3 regions of the Bacillus sp. MBGLi79 genome follow, and region 3 is predicted to be linked to each of the others. Evidence: riboswitches for the same ligand, from Rfam matches in the RefSeq annotation. Region 3 holds a riboswitch; each other region holds the start of a gene.

Region 1 (5,936 bases), 310 kb from region 3:
ACCGATATTAAGTTTGGCGGGGGAGACCTGCTGATCAACGGCGAGCATGTGACGGTTAAAGCCATTTTGAAAGAGGGAGATCTTCTTATCGTGAAGTTTCCTGAGGAACAGGTGAGCGAGACGCTGCTGGCAGAGCCTGTTCCGCTCGATATTCTTTATGAGGATGAACATGTGCTTGTGATAAACAAGCAGCCGTATGTGTCATCAATCCCTTCGAGAGAGCACCCCTCCGGCAGCATTGCTAATGGAATTATTCATCATTATCAAAAAAACGGAGTGAGGGCGACAGTTCATCTTGTCACCCGGCTAGACCGGGATACATCGGGAGTCATGCTTGTTGCCAAGCATCGATTTGCCCACTCCATTTTATCGTCAGCGCAAAAAAACGGACTCGTGAAACGCCGGTATGCAGCAGTGGTTCATGGGCGGATGGCGCAGATGGAGGGAACAGTCGATGCCCCGATCGGCAGACATCCTGACAGTATAATTGAACGGACGGTAACGCCAGACGGCCAGAAGGCTGTTACGCATTTTTATGTCACATGTGCACATGACGATATGAGCTCGGTGACGTTGCAGCTTGAGACTGGACGAACCCATCAAATTCGTGTTCATATGAGTTATCTCGGGCACCCGTTGTGCGGCGATACACTGTACGGCGGAACGAGACGGAACATTGGCCGGCAGGCTCTGCACAGCGAGCATCTTTCGTTTATCCATCCGCTGACACAGGAGAACATGACGTTTCATGCTTCATTGCCTCAGGATATGAGAAAACTGATAAAAGGAGAGAATCATTGATTCTCTCCTTTTTATATGGGGCGAAACCTTGATTCGTCGTAAGGCAGGGAGCTTGGAACAGAGACGGTTTCTATTTCTGGAAAGCGAAAGCCTGTCAGTTTATTTCCGAACACGCAGCCTGTATCAATGTTGATGGTGCGATTAACCTTCCGAGGCTCTTTCACTGGTGTATGGCCGTATACCACCCAAGCCTTCCCGTTATAGGCTGCCGCCCAATCACGCCTGACGGGTCTGCCGTCCGGATATGTTTCACCTGTCACATCACCGAAAAGCACAAAGTCCTTCACTCTGCGGGTATATTTGCCAATATCGTCAGCTCTTATGCCAGCATGGGCGACAACCAATTCTCCATTATGTAAGATGTCGTAAAGCGGCGCTGTTTCGTACAGCTTCATAAACTGTTCGCTGACTGATTTTCTCTCATCCTTGGAAAGTTCCTCAAGCTCTGCCGCTGTTGTTTCGAGACCATGCATCACTTTTACCGGATTGCCTTTTAAGTAGCGGTACAGCTTATTGCAATGGTTTCCCGGGACATAACGTACAGCGCCTTTTTCGTAAGCGCTGGCTACAAATCGGATGACCTCTATCGATTTGGGCCCTCTGTCAGTTAAATCTCCGGCAAAAACAAGCACCCTGCCTTCTTCGTGGACAGGTACTCCATTTTTGATTGTATAACCAAGCTTTTGGATTAATGCAGTCATTTCGTCATAGCAGCCATGAATATCGCTGATGATATCGTAAGCCATGCGGTATCCTCCTTACCGATTGTTTTATTTATTATGAAGCAAAGTGTTGTGAGTCATCACAAGCTTTTATGTGCAAATTATAGAAGAAGAATCATTTTCTAAACAGGATTAAGAGCTTATCACTTTATTTTTCATCATGACCCTTGTTAAAATCGCGTTATGTTTTTTAAAAATGAGGTTTTGTTCTTTGATTGAGAACTAGCATAACCCTGACTAAAAAAGGAGGTTCTGATTATGGCGCATACATCTGTCGCATCTTTAGTTGTTGTACTTATCGTTGCATTTTTGACACCCATCCTTTTGCATCGGTTTAAACTCAGCATCCCGGTTGTTGTTGCTGAAATCATTATGGGGCTGATTATTGGGAAAAGCGGCCTTAATTTAGTTGTGGAGGGTGACACCTGGCTCCAAACACTCTCTATGCTCGGATTTATCTTTTTAATGTTTTTAAGCGGGCTTGAAATTGATTTTTCATCTTTTGAGAAAGGGAAGAAAAAGCAGCTCCTGCCGAACGGTAAGGAAGCGCCTAATACGTTTGCTGCGGCATCTATTATTTTCGTCGGTATTTTTATTTTATCATTGCTGCTGTCCTATGGCTTCGTCTTGGCGGGTTTTATTCAAAATGCATTTTTGATGACCCTGATTATTTCAACGATTTCGTTAGGCGTTGTCGTTCCAACATTAAAAGAAGAACGGATCATGAATTCGAATATCGGGCAGATTATTTTGCTCGTTGCTGTTATTGCTGATTTGGCTACGATGATTCTTCTTGCTGTTTTTTCTTCTTTATACGGAGAGGACAGCGGAAACATGTGGCTCCTGATGATCCTGTTTGCGGCCGGAGTGGTGCTTTACTTTTTCGGCAGGGTCTTCAAACATCGCTCTTTTGTTCAGTCCATGTCAAAAGGGACAATCCAGATCGGGACGCGTGCCATTTTTACGTTAATTATTGTACTCGTTGCCCTGTCTGAATCACTTGGGGCGGAAAATATTCTCGGCGCTTTCTTAGCGGGGGTTCTTGTTTCCCTGCTTTCGCCAAACAAAGAACTTGTTCAGCAGCTGGACTCATTCGGTTATGGGTTCTTAATACCGATTTTCTTCGTGATGGTCGGTGTGAAGCTTGATATTTGGACTCTTTTCCAGGATAAAACAATTTTAATCATGATCCCGCTTCTGCTTCTGGCGCTGTTAGTGAGCAAAATCATTCCTGTCATGTACCTAAAGAAGTGGTATGATAACCGAACCATTTTCGCGTCCGGTTTTCTGCTGACATCAACGCTTTCGCTCGTGATTGCAGCGGCAACAATCGGCCAGCAGCTTCACGTGATCAGCGCAAATATGTCAGGAGCGCTCATTTTAGTAGCTGTCATCGCAAGTATTTTTACGCCAATCTGTTTTAAAAAGTTGTACAAACGGGAAGAGCAGCCGGAGGAGAAAAAGACGATTACGTTCATCGGCGCCAATCAAATGACTTTGCCTGTCACACTTGAATTGCCAGAGGAAGAGTATGACGTGCGTGTTGTGCACGTCTACCAAGAGAATGCAGAGGAAAAGCTGTCGGAATCAGTGTTTGCTGTTGAAACAATTTCTGACTATGAACACGAGACGCTTGAATCACTCGGCATTTTTGAAACGGATATCCTTGTTGTGGCGACCGGGAATGAAGATATGAATGCAGACATTGCATTACTTGCAAAAGAAAAAGGCACAGAAAGAGTCATTGCAAGCGTAGGATCACCGGAGCATGAAGCAGTTCTGAAGGAGCAGGGAATCAGCATCTTTTCTATTCTGCTGTCGACAAAAACGCTGCTTCGCGCTCTGATTGAAGCGCCTGGCGTCATGAAGCTGCTCACGAACCAGGAGTCTTCCCTGTATCAAATTAATATGGAGAACAGTAAATACGACGGTGTGATTTTACGGGAATTCCCTTTAACCGGCGACGTCATCTTTGTCAGGATTTTCAGAGGTGTAGACAGCATCGTTCCTCATGGGGATACAAGGCTGAAACTTGGGGATCGCTTAATTGTCACCGGATCTCGGGGATACGTAACAGATCTTAAGAAAACATTGGAAGGATAAATCTTGACCAAATAAGGATTCGTGTTAATATAGAGGTGCAGAACAATTCAATATGTATTCGTTTAACCACTAGGGGTGTCCTTCATAAAGGGCTGAGATAAAAGTGTGACTTTTAGACCCTCATAACTTGAACAGGTTCAGACCTGCGTAGGGAAGTGGAGCGGTATTTGTGTTATTTTACTATGCCAATTCCAAACCACTTTTCCTTGCGGGAAAGTGGTTTTTTTATTTATCAGAGGGGGAATGATTTGTGAAGTTTTCAGAAGAATGCCGCAGTGCAGCCGCAGAATGGTGGGAGGGGAGCTTTGTCCATCCGTTCGTTCAAGGAATCGGTGACGGAACGCTTCCGATTGACCGTTTTAAATACTACGTACTTCAGGATTCCTATTATTTAACGCATTTTGCAAAGGTGCAGTCATTTGGCGCCGCTTATGCGAAGGACCTTTATACAACGGGGCGGATGGCAAGCCATGCCCAAGGTACATATGAGGCGGAAATGGCGCTTCATCGGGAGTTTGCCGAGCTGTTGGAAATCAGCGAGGAAGAGCGTAAGGCGTTTAAGCCGTCTCCTACTGCGTATTCTTATACATCCCATATGTACCGTTCGGTTTTGAGCGGGAATTTCGCAGAAATCTTAGCGGCCCTGCTGCCATGCTACTGGCTTTATTACGAGGTTGGTGAGAAATTGCTGCATTGCGATCCAGGGCATCCGATTTATCAAAAGTGGATTGGGACGTACGGCGGTGACTGGTTTAGACAACAGGTCGAGGAGCAAATCAACCGCTTTGATGAGCTGGCGGAAAACAGCACGGAGGAAGTGCGTGCACAGATGAAAGAGAATTTTGTCATCTCCAGCTACTATGAATATCAATTTTGGGGAATGGCCTATCGAAAAGAAGGCTGGTCTGACAGCGCCATAAAAGAGGTGGAGGAATGTGGAGCTTCACGCCATAACGGATGACAGCAAGCCGGTAGAAGAGTTAGCGAGAACCATCATTACGATTCAGAATGAAGTTGATTTTATTCATATTCGTGAACGCTCAAAATCGGCGGCGGATATTTTGAAACTGCTCGAGCTTATTTTTGAAGGCGGTATAGATAAACGAAAACTGGTGATGAACGGGCGCGTGGATATTGCACTTCTTTCTACTATTCATCGCGTACAGCTGCCAAGCACCAGCTTTTCACCGAAGCAGGTCAGAGCCAGGTTTCCACACCTTCATATCGGGAGGTCGGTGCATTCACTGGAGGAAGCGGTTCAAGCAGAAAAGGAAGACGCCGACTACGTGCTGTTCGGCCATGTGTTTGAAACGGATTGCAAAAAGGGCCTTGAAGGCAGAGGGGTGTCTTTGCTGTCAGATATCAAACAGCGGATTTCCATCCCGGTCATAGCCATCGGGGGGATGACACCGGAAAGGGTAAGAGACGTAAAACAAGCAGGGGCGGACGGCATCGCTGTCATGTCAGGAATTTTCTCTGCCGCTGAGCCCTTGGAAGCAGCCAGACGATATTCCCGCAAGCTAAAGGAGATGCGCTATGAAAAGGCATTATGAAGCAGTGGTGATTGGAGGCGGAATTATCGGTTCCGCGATTGCTTATCATTTGGCAAAGGAAAACAAAAGCATCGCATTATTTGAAAGCGGAACAATGGGCGGCAGAACGACAAGTGCCGCTGCCGGAATGCTGGGCGCCCATGCCGAATGCGAGGAACGTGACGCGTTTTTTGATTTCGCTATGCACAGCCAGCGTCTGTACAAAGGTCTGGAAGAAGAGCTTTATGCATTATCCGGTGTGGACATCAGGCAGCATAACGGCGGTATGTTTAAGCTTGCATTTTCTGAAGAAGATGTGCTGAGGCTGAGACAGATGGACGATTTGGACTCTGTCACCTGGTATACAAAAGAAGAGGTTTTAGAAAAAGAGCCGCATGCGTCTGGTGACATCTTGGGTGCATCTTTTATCCAGGATGATGTGCATGTTGAGCCTTATTACGTTTGCAAGGCATATGCGAAAGCAGCGAAAGCGCTTGGGGCGGAGATTTTTGAGCATACGCCTGTCCTGCATGTCGAACGTGACGGTGAAGCTCTGTCCATCAAGACCCCGAGCGGAGATGTATGGGCTAATCATGTTGTCGTTGCCAGCGGGGTGTGGAGCGGGGTGTTTTTTAAACAGCTCGGGCTGAACAACACATTTTTTCCTGTAAAAGGGGAGTGCCTGTCCGTTTGGAATGATGATATCCCGCTGACAAAAACGCTTTATCATGACCATTGCTATATCGTACCGAGAAAAAGCGGCAGACTTGTTGTCGGC
Region 2 (5,936 bases), 760 kb from region 3:
CATTCGAAACACAGACCCGCTGGAAGCCATCGAACAGCTTGATGATTCATTTCGCTTTTTAGATAAAATGAGGTTGATTCCATACAGGGGAGTTGGTCAGCAAAATCAATTTTTATTATGCGTTAAACCGGATCACGTAACGATTATGACAAAAGAAGAAATGATTTGTGCAGATAAATGCTTAATCGGTATCAGCACAACAAAGCTTTCGGCAGATGGAGAGTTTGATGCGATTATTCATCCGAAAATGCTTTCGGGCAAGGCTGTCAAACACGTTTCATAAAGTTCGCAAATGTCCGTTACTTATCATACTCAAACGGCGGTACATTTAGAAGGGAGAGGAAGATGAAAAAACTAAAATTACGGTTGACGCACCTCTGGTATAAGCTGCTGATGAAACTTGGGCTGAAAAGTGATGAAGTCTACTACATAGGTGGGAGTGAAGCCCTGCCGCCTCCATTGTCTAAAGATGAGGAGCAGGTGTTGTTAATGAAGCTCCCAAACGGCGATCAGGCGGCACGTGCCATTTTAATTGAACGCAATTTGCGCCTGGTCGTTTATATCGCCCGTAAATTTGAAAATACGGGAATTAATATAGAGGATTTAATCAGCATCGGTACCATCGGATTGATCAAAGCTGTGAATACATTCAATCCAGAAAAGAAAATTAAGCTGGCGACCTATGCCTCCCGCTGTATAGAAAATGAAATTCTGATGTATTTGAGGAGAAACAACAAAATCCGTTCAGAGGTTTCCTTTGATGAACCGCTTAATATTGATTGGGACGGCAATGAGCTTTTGCTTTCTGATGTGCTCGGCACAGACGATGACATCATTACTAAAGACATAGAAGCTAACGTAGATAAAAAGCTTTTGAAAAAAGCGCTTGAACAGCTTAATGAGAGGGAAAAGCAAATTATGGAGCTGCGGTTTGGGCTTGTCGGTGAAGAAGAAAAAACCCAAAAGGATGTAGCGGATATGATGGGGATTTCACAATCCTATATTTCACGGCTTGAGAAACGAATTATAAAAAGATTGAGAAAAGAGTTCAACAAAATGGTGTAAAAAATTTTATGGGTAGAACCCCTTGATTTTACAGGGATTTCCTGATTTCGACAGTTTTTCGGCCTGAGTGCAGTGCATATTTTTCCCACCCAAGGAGATACTTAACGGTGTACAGCAGCTCCTGTAGGGAGGGAAAAAAGTGTCGAGAAATAAAGTCGAAATCTGCGGGGTGGATACCTCCAAATTACCAGTACTCAAGAATGAAGAGATGAGAAAGCTGTTTAGGCAGCTGCAGGATGAAGGCGATGATTCAGCAAGAGAAAAGCTTGTAAATGGGAACTTGCGTCTTGTCTTAAGTGTCATTCAACGATTTAATAACAGAGGGGAGTATGTTGATGACTTATTTCAAGTCGGCTGCATCGGACTAATGAAATCCATTGATAATTTTGACCTAAGCCACAATGTTAAGTTTTCAACATACGCTGTACCTATGATTATCGGAGAGATCCGCAGGTATTTACGCGATAATAACCCGATCCGTGTTTCAAGATCACTCCGGGACATCGCTTACAAGGCGCTTCAGGTAAGAGAGCGGTTAATCAGTGAGACAAGCAAGGAGCCGACTGCAGAAGACATCGCAAAAGTTCTTGAAGTACCGCATGAGGAAATTGTATTTGCGCTTGATGCCATTCAGGATCCGGTTTCTCTATTTGAACCGATCTATAACGACGGCGGAGACCCGATTTATGTGATGGACCAAATCAGTGATGAGCGCAATACAGATACACAATGGATTGAAGAGCTGGCTTTAAAAGAGGGCATGAGAAGGCTGAACGATAGGGAAAAAATGATTTTGAGAAAGCGATTCTTCCAAGGGAAAACCCAAATGGAAGTTGCCGAGGAAATCGGAATATCCCAAGCACAGGTGTCCAGACTTGAAAAAGCGGCTATCAAACAAATGAATAAAAATATTCATCAATAATGAAAAGCCTTTAAAACGATTTTGTTTTAAAGGCTTTTCTATTGTTTGCCGACGGTTTACGTTTTGGAAAAAATAAGGTATCCTAGTTTGTACAAAGTTTTAAGAAAATTAAAACAATTAAAAAGGCAATCAAGAGGAGGACCACGATGATTTTGCAGCTTGACAATGTCTCATTAAAACGGAATGGGAAATGGATACTGAGGGATATTCATTGGAAGGTGGAAGAAAAGGAAAATTGGGTGCTTTACGGCCTAAATGGCGCCGGGAAGACAGCACTGTTAAATATGCTTTGCTCTTATTATTTTCCAACATCAGGCGAGATGCAGGTGCTTGGCCATGAATTTGGCAAGACAGAGCTTGGGGAAAAACTCAGACGTAAAATTGGCCTCGTCTCAGCAGCTCTTCAGCAAAAATTGTACCCGGCAGATTCAGCCTTTGAAATTGCTTTGAGCGGAGCTTACGCTTCGATTGGATTATATGAAACACCAAGTAAGAAAATAAGGGAAAAAGCGATTGGTTTGTTAGAGGACTTGGGAGCAATTGAATATGCCGACCGTCGCTATGAAACCCTTTCTCAAGGGGAAAAACAAAGAGCATTGATTGCAAGAGCACTAATGGCCGATCCGGAGCTGCTGATACTGGATGAACCAGTCACAGGGCTGGATTTTATTGCCCGGGAAAAGTTGTTAGATACGATTACATACATTGCAAACAAAGAAAATGCACCATCTATCCTTTATGTGACTCATCATGCTGAAGAAATTTTGCCTGTCTTTGATAAAGCCCTTTTATTAAAACAGGGAGAGGTCTTTGGATCCGGAGAAATAAAGGAAATGCTTACTGATCAAATACTTTCAGCTTTTTTTGATACGCCAATCCATGTATTATGGAATCAAGATCGGCCGTTTTTAACAAGAGCTGAGCCGATAACGAATGCCTGACAAACACATAGATTCATCCTAGGGGTGCTTTGCGAAGCTGAGAGAGACTTTGTCTCAACCCTTTTGACCTGATCTGGATCATGCCAGCGGAGGGAAGCGGTGAATAAACAGAGTGCATAGGACTCTGTTTGTTTTTATTGAGCCGTTTCATAACTTGAAGCGGCTTTTTATTTTTGAAGAATAGGAGCGGATTAGATTGGATCAACAAATAGACTCTTTGCTCAAAAAAGTGGAAGAACAAAAGGAGGAGCTTATTCAGCTGGCAAAAACGCTGATTTCTTATCAAACACCTGCTCCACCTGCAAGAAATACAGAGGGGATTCAGTCATGGATTTCAGGATTTTTAAATGAATTAGGATTTTCGATCGACAAATGGGATGTGTACCCTGGAGACCCCAATGTTGTAGGCCAGCTAAAGGGAACAGGTTCAGCAGATTATCATAGCCTGATCATCAATGGCCATGTAGATGTGGCAGAGGTAAAAGAGGATGAGGAATGGGAGCACGATCCATTTCATCCAATTGAAAAAAACGGTCTCTTAATCGGGCGAGGCGCTTCCGATATGAAGGGCGGAATGGCATGTGTGCTGTTTGCTGTGAAATTAATTCGTGAAGCAGGCATTGAACTTCCCGGTGATCTGATTCTGCAATCGGTTATCGGGGAGGAAGTTGGAGAAGCCGGCACGCTTGAATGCTGCAAGAGGGGCTACCACGCTGATTTTGCAATTGTCGCGGATACGAGCGATATGCATATTCAAGGCCAAGGCGGCGTCATTACAGGCTGGATCGAAATCAAAAGCAGTCAAACATTTCATGATGGAACGAGACGAAATATGATTCACGCAGGCGGAGGAACATTCGGAGCAAGCGCAATTGAAAAAATGGCGAAAATCATTGCGGGGCTCGGTGAACTTGAGCGCCACTGGTCCATTATGAAACGTTATCCCGGCTTTAAACCTGGCACAAATACAATTAACCCGGCTGTTATAGAAGGCGGCAGACATGCGGCTTTTATAGCGGACGAATGCCGGCTGTGGATCACAGTCCATTTTTATCCGAATGAAACCCATGACCAAGTGGCAGCGGAAATAGAAGATTACGTCAATCGGCTGAGTGACAGTGATATTTGGCTTAGGGAAAACCGCCCCGTATTTAAGTGGGGAGGCTCATCGATGATTGAAGACAGAGGAGAAATTTTTCCGGCATTGGAAGTTGACCCTGGCTACCCAGGCGTCTTAGCGCTTACTGCCTCTCATGAGAAAGTGAAGCGGGAGAGTCCAATTATTGACGTTTCTCAATCGGTTACAGATGGTGGGTGGCTGTATGATGCCGGTATTCCATGCGTGATATACGGTCCTGGCGATCTGCACAATGCACACTCCGTGAATGAGAAGGTATCAATTGAGCAGCTAGTAGAGTATACAAAAATTATCCTCGATTTTATTATCAGCTGGTGCAGCCGGAAAAAAGAACAGTGACATGAAAATTTCTTCTTGCTGACAAGGTTCAGCCTGCCCGTTCATATACTTGAACAAAAGGACGGAAAAAGGACGTGATGGAATGATCAGCATTTCAGAATTTCAGGTGAAGGATGTCGTCAATGTCTCAAACGGAAAAAAGCTGGGGAGTATTGGTGATATTGATATCAATGTGACCACTGGTAAAATTCAGGCGATCATACTAGGAGGAAATGGGAAAGTGCTCGGATTTTTCGGAAAAGAAGAGGAATTGGTCATTCCATGGCGAAATATAGTAAAAATCGGGGAAGATGTAATCTTGGTCCGATTAAGTGAACCGCATGCATAAACCTGCTTTTCTGCCGCGGATTGGCAAATGCCGGAAGTCTCGTTTCTTCCGGCACATTTCATTTAGAAATATGCAAATCGGCGCTCAACGAATGCAGAAAGATGTGGTAAAATAAGTGGGAAATTCCGCTTTTTTAAATGTTTGTCGAAAGGTTGGATCATCATGAATACATATCACCCATTTAGTCTTACCACACCCTCGACACTCATGATACAAGACTGGGCTCAAACGAATCAAAACAACAAAGAAGTCATTGCCGGATTTACGACGAAAAACGGCGGTGTCAGCCAAAAGCCTTTTGAATCGTTAAATACAGGATTGCACGTTCATGACAAAGATGCAGATGTAGTTAAAAATCGTGAATATATTGCCGATATGTTTAATACTGATTTGCAGTCTTGGGTATTCGCTGATCAGACACATGATAATCGCGTTCAGAAAGTGACGCAGAGGGATAGGGGAAAAGGCGCCCGTGAGTATCACACAGCGCTAAAAGCAACGGACGGGCTCTATACAAACGAAAAAAATGTATTTTTAGCATTATGCTTTGCTGATTGTGTGCCTCTTTTCTTTTATGATCCGGTTAAATCACTTGTCGGAGTTGCCCATGCCGGGTGGAAAGGCACTGTCAAACAGATTGGCAGAGAAATGGTGAAGCAATGGACTGAGAAGGAAGGTTCAAATCCTTCAGATATTCAGGCTGTTATTGGCCCGTCTATCAGCGGAGCATGCTATACGGTAGATGACCGTGTCATGGATGCTGTCCGCGCATTGCCGGTTTCAGCAGACCGTGCCGTTAATCAGACGGCAATGGCACAATATCAGCTTGATTTGAAAGAGCTGAACCGCCTCATACTGATAGACAGCGGTTTGGCAAATGAACAGATTTCTGTCAGCGGTTTATGCACGGAAAGCGAGCCGTCTCTTTTCTATTCTCACCGCCGCGATCAGGGGAAAACTGGACGGATGATGTCCTTTATCGGAATGAAGGAGGCATAAAGATCTTGCGTGTTGTTGATAATTTACGACATATAAACGAACGAATAAACGAAGCATGTAACAGATCGGGCCGCAGCTCCGATGAAGTTACGGTTATTGCAGTCACAAAATATGTATCGCCTGAAAGAGCACAGGAGGCAGTAGATGCTGGCATCACCTGCCTCGGAGAGAATCGGGATGCGGAACTGCTCCGCAAACAGGAAT
Region 3 (5,936 bases):
CAATTATCTGTAGAATTACTTAATATCACTAAAATTAACGGATAATAAAATTAGATACAGAAGGAACTTTTCGACTCAAAATCGTGTTCCCTCTGGAGTGTGTCGGTTCGCCCCCGACCACTGGTATGTGGTATTATCAGCGGGCTTCCCTTTGCGGGACATGCTCATGGTAATGCCTTTTTTTAACAGCTTTCTGATACTCGTAAGATGTATACACAGATCCTTGGTCACTATGTAACATGCAGTTCTTGGGCAGTGTTGGCAGCATCAAGTGTATTTAGAACAAAATCTGTGTCCTGTTTATCTCCAATCGTAAAAGCAATTACTTCCCCATTATATAAATTCAATTCTGGAAAGGTACAAGTGTTTCTGCCCATAAGGCAAATACGTGATGTTCGTTACTAGTTTTTCTAGAGGACGATCAGACTGAAAGTTCCGATCCAATATATTATCAATCACGGCATATGGCTGCCCATTCTTCTTACGCTTTTTCACCTTAGCCGGCACTGCCACTGATTTTTCTGCATAATACGTTGAACCGTTTTATGGTTAATACACATTCTCTTTTTTAATATAGCTGTGATTTTTCGATATCCCTATCGAACTGGGGCTTTCGGCATACTGCGCCAATTTGTTTCTCCAGAGGCCGTTTAGGATGTTCTTTCTTGAGATTCTTCTTCCGAATGATAATAAGACGCTCGAGAGATACCCAAATGAATACAGATATCCTGCACGGTCATTGTGCTGTGCAATATTTCTACAAGTTCGACTGACGTTTCGCTATCAACTTCCTTTCCAATTCGTTGTACTTTTTTAAAACTTCATTCTGTTGCCTCAGATAACGATTCTCTGCCTGCAGTTTCTCTAATTCGGAAGAATACTCGGGGCCTTTTCCGTAAGTGTATTGCTTTCCGAAAGGCTGTTCGAATCGATGTGTATCCCCAGTCTTATGCCATCTAACCCATGTCTGAACCTGTGTCTTATTCTTAATATTCAATTCCTGCATGATCTCTTTCATAGGCAAGCCTGCCAATCTCATTTCTACAGCCTTCTGTTTCACTTCAACTGGATAACTCACTCTTGTCCCCATAGAAAAAACACCTCCAAGTCTAATGTCGAATAACACTCATCCGTATCCAAACTTGAAGGTGTTTTTATTTGTCTCATCTTATGGGGGGCAGTCCCTAGTTGAGGCTCTTTTTTATCACTTACTCAGCGTATTGGTCTATGATCTCTTCTAGTACCTCTTCTAGCTCTTCTGCATCTTCAAGCTCTGATTGGCTGAAACGGACGCGTACAAGCTGTTCTCCGTCATTATACATCTCTTCCAGCCATCCTCGGAGTCCTCTTGCTCTGCGGTCGACTTCGAAAATGATTTCCAAACCGTCTTCGTCTAAAAGGAAAATGAGCTCTAATTCATCAAGCATCTGACGATAATATCCGGAAGTCGGGACGAACTCGAATTCTTGAACGAACGGAAGGCGACGCTGGAAGTAGGGTGCTTGTTCGCAGTCTGCTTTTTAAGACGGAAGCCCAGGTTTTCGATAGCTCCCAGGACATTTTCAATCCAAGGGTGCGCTTCAACGAAAATGCGGTCATGATCAGATTTGTCGATACCGCCTTGAATGTCAAGGTCTGTCACCACGGCAACCTCTACTTTTCCTACAGTGATCGGCGTATCTAGAGGCAGAGTGAATGCGAACGGAAATTGATGCTCTTCTCCAGGCTGAATAGCAAATGAACCAGTGACCCGGAAAGAATGAATTGTAGCGTATTTCCGGTGCTCTTCGTCGTCTTTTACAATGACGTACTTGGTGTTAAGCTGTAAGTCAATATAGCGGATGTCCTGAGCGATTTTTCCGCCTTTGACGTGTACAGTTCCCCGGACTTCTTCTCCTGGAAAATATGCATCTTTCTCTAAAATTGTATCGACTTTTGCAGCTCCGATTCCGGCACTTGCCGCAAGTTTCTTAAAAAATGACATGTTTGATCTTCCCCTTTTTCTTTTTCTCAACAGGTATACGCAAGAAGGAGGAAAAAAGATTCATTTGATTCATACTTTTTTCCTATTACTCATCTAAGCCTAAGGGCAGACTAAGAATAATATTGAAAACAAAGGAGTAGGTGGAAGTGAATAAAGAAAATTTGGTTGCAGATGAATTACACAGAATGTTTTTGGCTGGTGAGCTCCAAATCACAGTAGAGGAGGATATAAACCATATTTCCGAAAGGCTAAGAAACGGCGATCTCAGTTTAGACCGATTAAGCGGTGAAGACGCGTTTATAAAAGAAACGGTAAACGAGGCTTTAAGAAGAGTGGAGCAATAAAAAAGAGACGGCATCTCATCTTTGAGATCCCGTCTCTTTTTGTGGTCTTTGCTGCAAGATAAAAGCGAATCGATTTGAAATTGCTCACCCAAGCCACCCTTTTTCCAACAGAAGATCTGACAGTTCATCATGGAGATGGACAGTGGTATCTAATTTATCATGCAATGCTCTTCTGATGTGGGGATTTGCGGCTTCTGTTATTGCGACAGTGTAGTTGTTAATGTTGGTTTTTATTGTTGTTAACAAATCAAAAATGTCTTCGGGATAAAGACTCAATGAGCAAGCCACCTCCTTTGGTTTTTATAGCAGCTCCTGATAAGAAAGTATTTTGCTTTGTTTCTTGCTTCTATTCAAAATGCTATAATAAACAACAAATTTTGTTGGGGAGTGTAATGATGAAACAGATTATTGCGATGGGAGGCGGGGGTTTTTCGATGGAGCCGGAAAATTTGTCCCTCGATCAATATATCCTCAATCAATCGGAACGGGAGTCACCTCGTATTTGTTTTTTGCCGACCGCGAGTGGAGATTCCCAAAACTATATTCAGCGGTTTTATCATGCGTTTCAAACAATGGATTGTGTGCCGTCTCATTTATCCTTATTTAAGCCGCCGTCAACAGATTTAACTTCTTTTGTTATGGAAAAGGACGTGATCTATGTTGGCGGGGGAAATACGCGCAATATGCTTGTGCTGTGGAAGGAATGGGGGCTGGACTTTATTCTCAGAGAGGCATGGAAGAACGGAGTGATTTTAGCTGGATTAAGTGCAGGTGCGATATGCTGGTTTGAAGAAGGCGTGACAGATTCGGCCGGGCCGCTGACAAGTATGAAAAGTTTAGGTTTTTTGCAAGGGAGCTTTTGTCCTCATTATGACGGGGAAAAGGATCGGAGACCGGCATACCACCTGCTGATAGCTAACGAATTCTTGTGCAATGGCTATGCGGCGGACGATGGAGCGGCTCTCCATTTCATAAATGATCAGCTGTTTCAGACTGTGAGTTCAAGATCGGATGCAAAGGCATATCGGGTGATGAGGGATGAACATGGGATATCTGAAATCTCGTTGCCTGTCACATATTTGGGTTCAATTAGCTGAATATTTTCTATATTCCTCTTTTTTTTCGATTGGTTTTATGTTAAGATGAGTCCGAAATCAATAGTTACTGGGGGTGCCCGCTTTCGGGCTGAGAGAGAAGGTAAGCTTCTTAACCCTTTGGACCTGATCTGGTTCGTACCAGCGTGGGGAAGTAGAGGAATTGTTTTTATTATTGTCGTGCTGGGCAATAATATGTTTCTTTCTGACTGTAACCGGGTTCATTTTTATGAATCCGGTTTTTTGTGCTGGTTATGGGCTTGATTTTGTCCTTTTTAAACGTAGAGAGGGGAAGGATAAGTAATGCAAAACAATTCAGTGCAGCAAGCCAACATTTCTATTATGTCGAGTTTTTCGGGCAGCAAAAAGGTATACGTGGAGGGTTCTTCTTCAGACATCCAAGTGCCGATGAGGGAGATTACATTGAGTCCGACGACGGGATCGTTCGGCGAGGAGGAAAACGCACCTGTGCGTGTCTATGATACAAGCGGACCGTATACGGACCCCGAAGTTACTATTAATATTCAAGAAGGATTAAAGCCGCTCCGCCAAAAGTGGATTACAGAGCGCGGTGATGTGGAAGAATATGAAGGTCGTGCAATAAAACCAGAAGATAATGGTTATAAAAAAGCAAATCCAAACGTAAGCTACCCAGGGCTAAAGCGGAAACCGCTGAGGGCGAAGGCTGGTCATAATGTCACCCAAATGCACTATGCCAAAAAGGGAATCATTACACCTGAGATGGAGTTTATCGCTATTCGAGAGCACGTGTCTCCCGAATTTGTAAGAGACGAGGTGGCAAGCGGCCGGGCAATCATTCCTTCAAACATTAATCACCCTGAAAGTGAGCCAATGATTATCGGCCGGAATTTTCATGTGAAGATTAATGCGAATATCGGGAATTCAGCTGTTACGTCATCCATTGAAGAGGAAGTGGAAAAAATGACGTGGGCCATCCGCTGGGGAGCAGATACAATGATGGATCTCTCTACAGGAAAAGATATTCATACGACGCGTGAATGGATTATTCGCAATTGTCCTGTTCCTGTGGGAACTGTTCCGATTTATCAGGCGCTTGAAAAAGTAAACGGCGTAGCGGAGGATTTAACGTGGGAGATTTATCGTGATACGCTGATCGAGCAGGCAGAGCAGGGTGTGGATTATTTTACGATTCACGCGGGTGTTTTGCTTAGGTATGTGCCGCTGACTGCCAAAAGGACAACTGGTATCGTGTCCCGCGGGGGCGCAATCATGGCACAGTGGTGTCTGGCTCACCATCAAGAAAGCTTTTTATACACTCATTTTGAAGAGATCTGTGAAATCATGAAAACATATGATATTGCGTTTTCTCTTGGGGATGGTCTGCGTCCCGGATCAATCGCCGATGCTAATGACGAAGCACAGTTTGCTGAATTAGAGACGCTTGGAGAGCTGACGCAAATCGCGTGGAAGCATGATGTTCAAGTGATGATTGAGGGTCCTGGACATGTTCCGATGCATAAAATCAAAGAGAACGTCGATAAACAAATGGACATTTGTAAAGAAGCGCCTTTTTATACATTAGGGCCGTTGACAACGGATATTGCCCCTGGATATGACCATATTACTTCAGCGATCGGAGCGGCGATGATCGGTTGGTATGGGACAGCAATGCTATGTTATGTAACGCCGAAGGAGCATTTAGGGCTGCCAAACCGTGATGATGTTCGTGAAGGAGTCATTACATATAAGATCGCTGCGCACGCTGCGGACCTTGCAAAAGGGCATCCCGGAGCGCAAATCCGCGATGATGCGTTATCGAAAGCCCGTTTTGAATTCCGCTGGCGGGATCAGTTTAATCTCTCTCTTGATCCGGAAAGAGCGCTTGAATATCATGATGAAACTCTGCCGGCTGAAGGAGCAAAAACTGCTCACTTCTGTTCCATGTGCGGTCCAAAGTTTTGCAGCATGAGAATTTCTCAGGATATTCGAGATTATGCGAAGAAAAACGATCTCAGTGAAGCAGAAGCCATAAATAGAGGATTAAAAGAAAAAGCAAAAGAATTTGTCGATACGGGAAGCAATTTATATCAATAAAAAAATGAAGATGGAGAATGCTCCATCTTCATTTTTTTAGAAAAACAGAGAACGTCGAAGCGGAGGAATACTCTGTTCAAAGTGGAAAACATTTTCTGGATCATATTTCGTTTTGACACGGCGGAGTCGTTCAACATTTTCGCCGTAATATGTTCTTGGCCAGTTTCTGATTTCGATATCTGGCCAATTTACGTAGTCCCCCATCGTTTCTCTCGAAAGGGATGTTCTCAGCCTCTCAATCCAGCGGACGTTTTGTCTTTTTTTTTCAGGGGATGTCCAGTTTGTTAGGTATTCCTGGGCAATGATTGCATCACGATAATAAAATGCTGTTTGGTCTGGAGCGATCCGTCCGGCTGCTCCGCCGAGCGACTGCTGCCAGACGCTGGCGTTTTGATTCGGAGCGTGCTCCAAAAAGTGTTTAATCGTTGAAATCGCACG

Evidence for each region. Region 3 has a riboswitch for thiamine pyrophosphate ahead of thiC (phosphomethylpyrimidine synthase ThiC). Riboswitches for the same ligand answer to the same signal wherever they lie in the genome.
Region 1: it holds a riboswitch for thiamine pyrophosphate, as region 3 does, so the genes downstream of both, tenA (thiaminase II) here and thiC (phosphomethylpyrimidine synthase ThiC) in region 3, are expected to answer to the same signal.
Region 2: it holds a riboswitch for thiamine pyrophosphate, as region 3 does, so the genes downstream of both, ylmB (N-formyl-4-amino-5-aminomethyl-2-methylpyrimidine deformylase) here and thiC (phosphomethylpyrimidine synthase ThiC) in region 3, are expected to answer to the same signal.

The regions. Positions count from the first base shown of each region.
Region 1 is NZ_CP026521.1:1,421,368-1,427,303, forward strand. It holds gene C1T29_RS07150 (RluA family pseudouridine synthase) at 1-801, shown strand, start outside; gene prpE (bis(5'-nucleosyl)-tetraphosphatase PrpE) at 813-1,547, opposite strand; gene C1T29_RS07160 (monovalent cation:proton antiporter family protein) at 1,782-3,626, shown strand; TPP riboswitch at 3,688-3,797, shown strand; gene tenA (thiaminase II) at 3,877-4,587, shown strand; gene tenI (thiazole tautomerase TenI) at 4,562-5,179, shown strand; gene thiO (glycine oxidase ThiO) at 5,163-5,936, shown strand, end outside.
Region 2 is NZ_CP026521.1:1,871,417-1,877,352, forward strand. It holds gene spoIIGA (sigma-E processing peptidase SpoIIGA) at 1-283, shown strand, start outside; gene sigE (RNA polymerase sporulation sigma factor SigE) at 346-1,065, shown strand; gene sigG (RNA polymerase sporulation sigma factor SigG) at 1,205-1,987, shown strand; gene C1T29_RS09550 (ABC transporter ATP-binding protein) at 2,134-2,928, shown strand; TPP riboswitch at 2,939-3,040, shown strand; gene ylmB (N-formyl-4-amino-5-aminomethyl-2-methylpyrimidine deformylase) at 3,125-4,405, shown strand; gene C1T29_RS09560 (YlmC/YmxH family sporulation protein) at 4,488-4,733, shown strand; gene pgeF (peptidoglycan editing factor PgeF) at 4,896-5,732, shown strand; gene C1T29_RS09570 (YggS family pyridoxal phosphate-dependent enzyme) at 5,738-5,936, shown strand, end outside.
Region 3 is NZ_CP026521.1:1,115,395-1,121,330, forward strand. It holds partial or broken gene C1T29_RS05550 (IS3 family transposase) at 133-1,090, opposite strand; partial or broken gene C1T29_RS05555 (sporulation protein) at 1,209-1,984, opposite strand; gene C1T29_RS05560 (hypothetical protein) at 2,125-2,328, shown strand; gene C1T29_RS05565 (spore coat protein) at 2,413-2,574, opposite strand; gene C1T29_RS05570 (Type 1 glutamine amidotransferase-like domain-containing protein) at 2,724-3,425, shown strand; TPP riboswitch at 3,485-3,592, shown strand; gene thiC (phosphomethylpyrimidine synthase ThiC) at 3,726-5,498, shown strand; gene C1T29_RS05580 (FAD-binding oxidoreductase) at 5,535-5,936, opposite strand, start outside.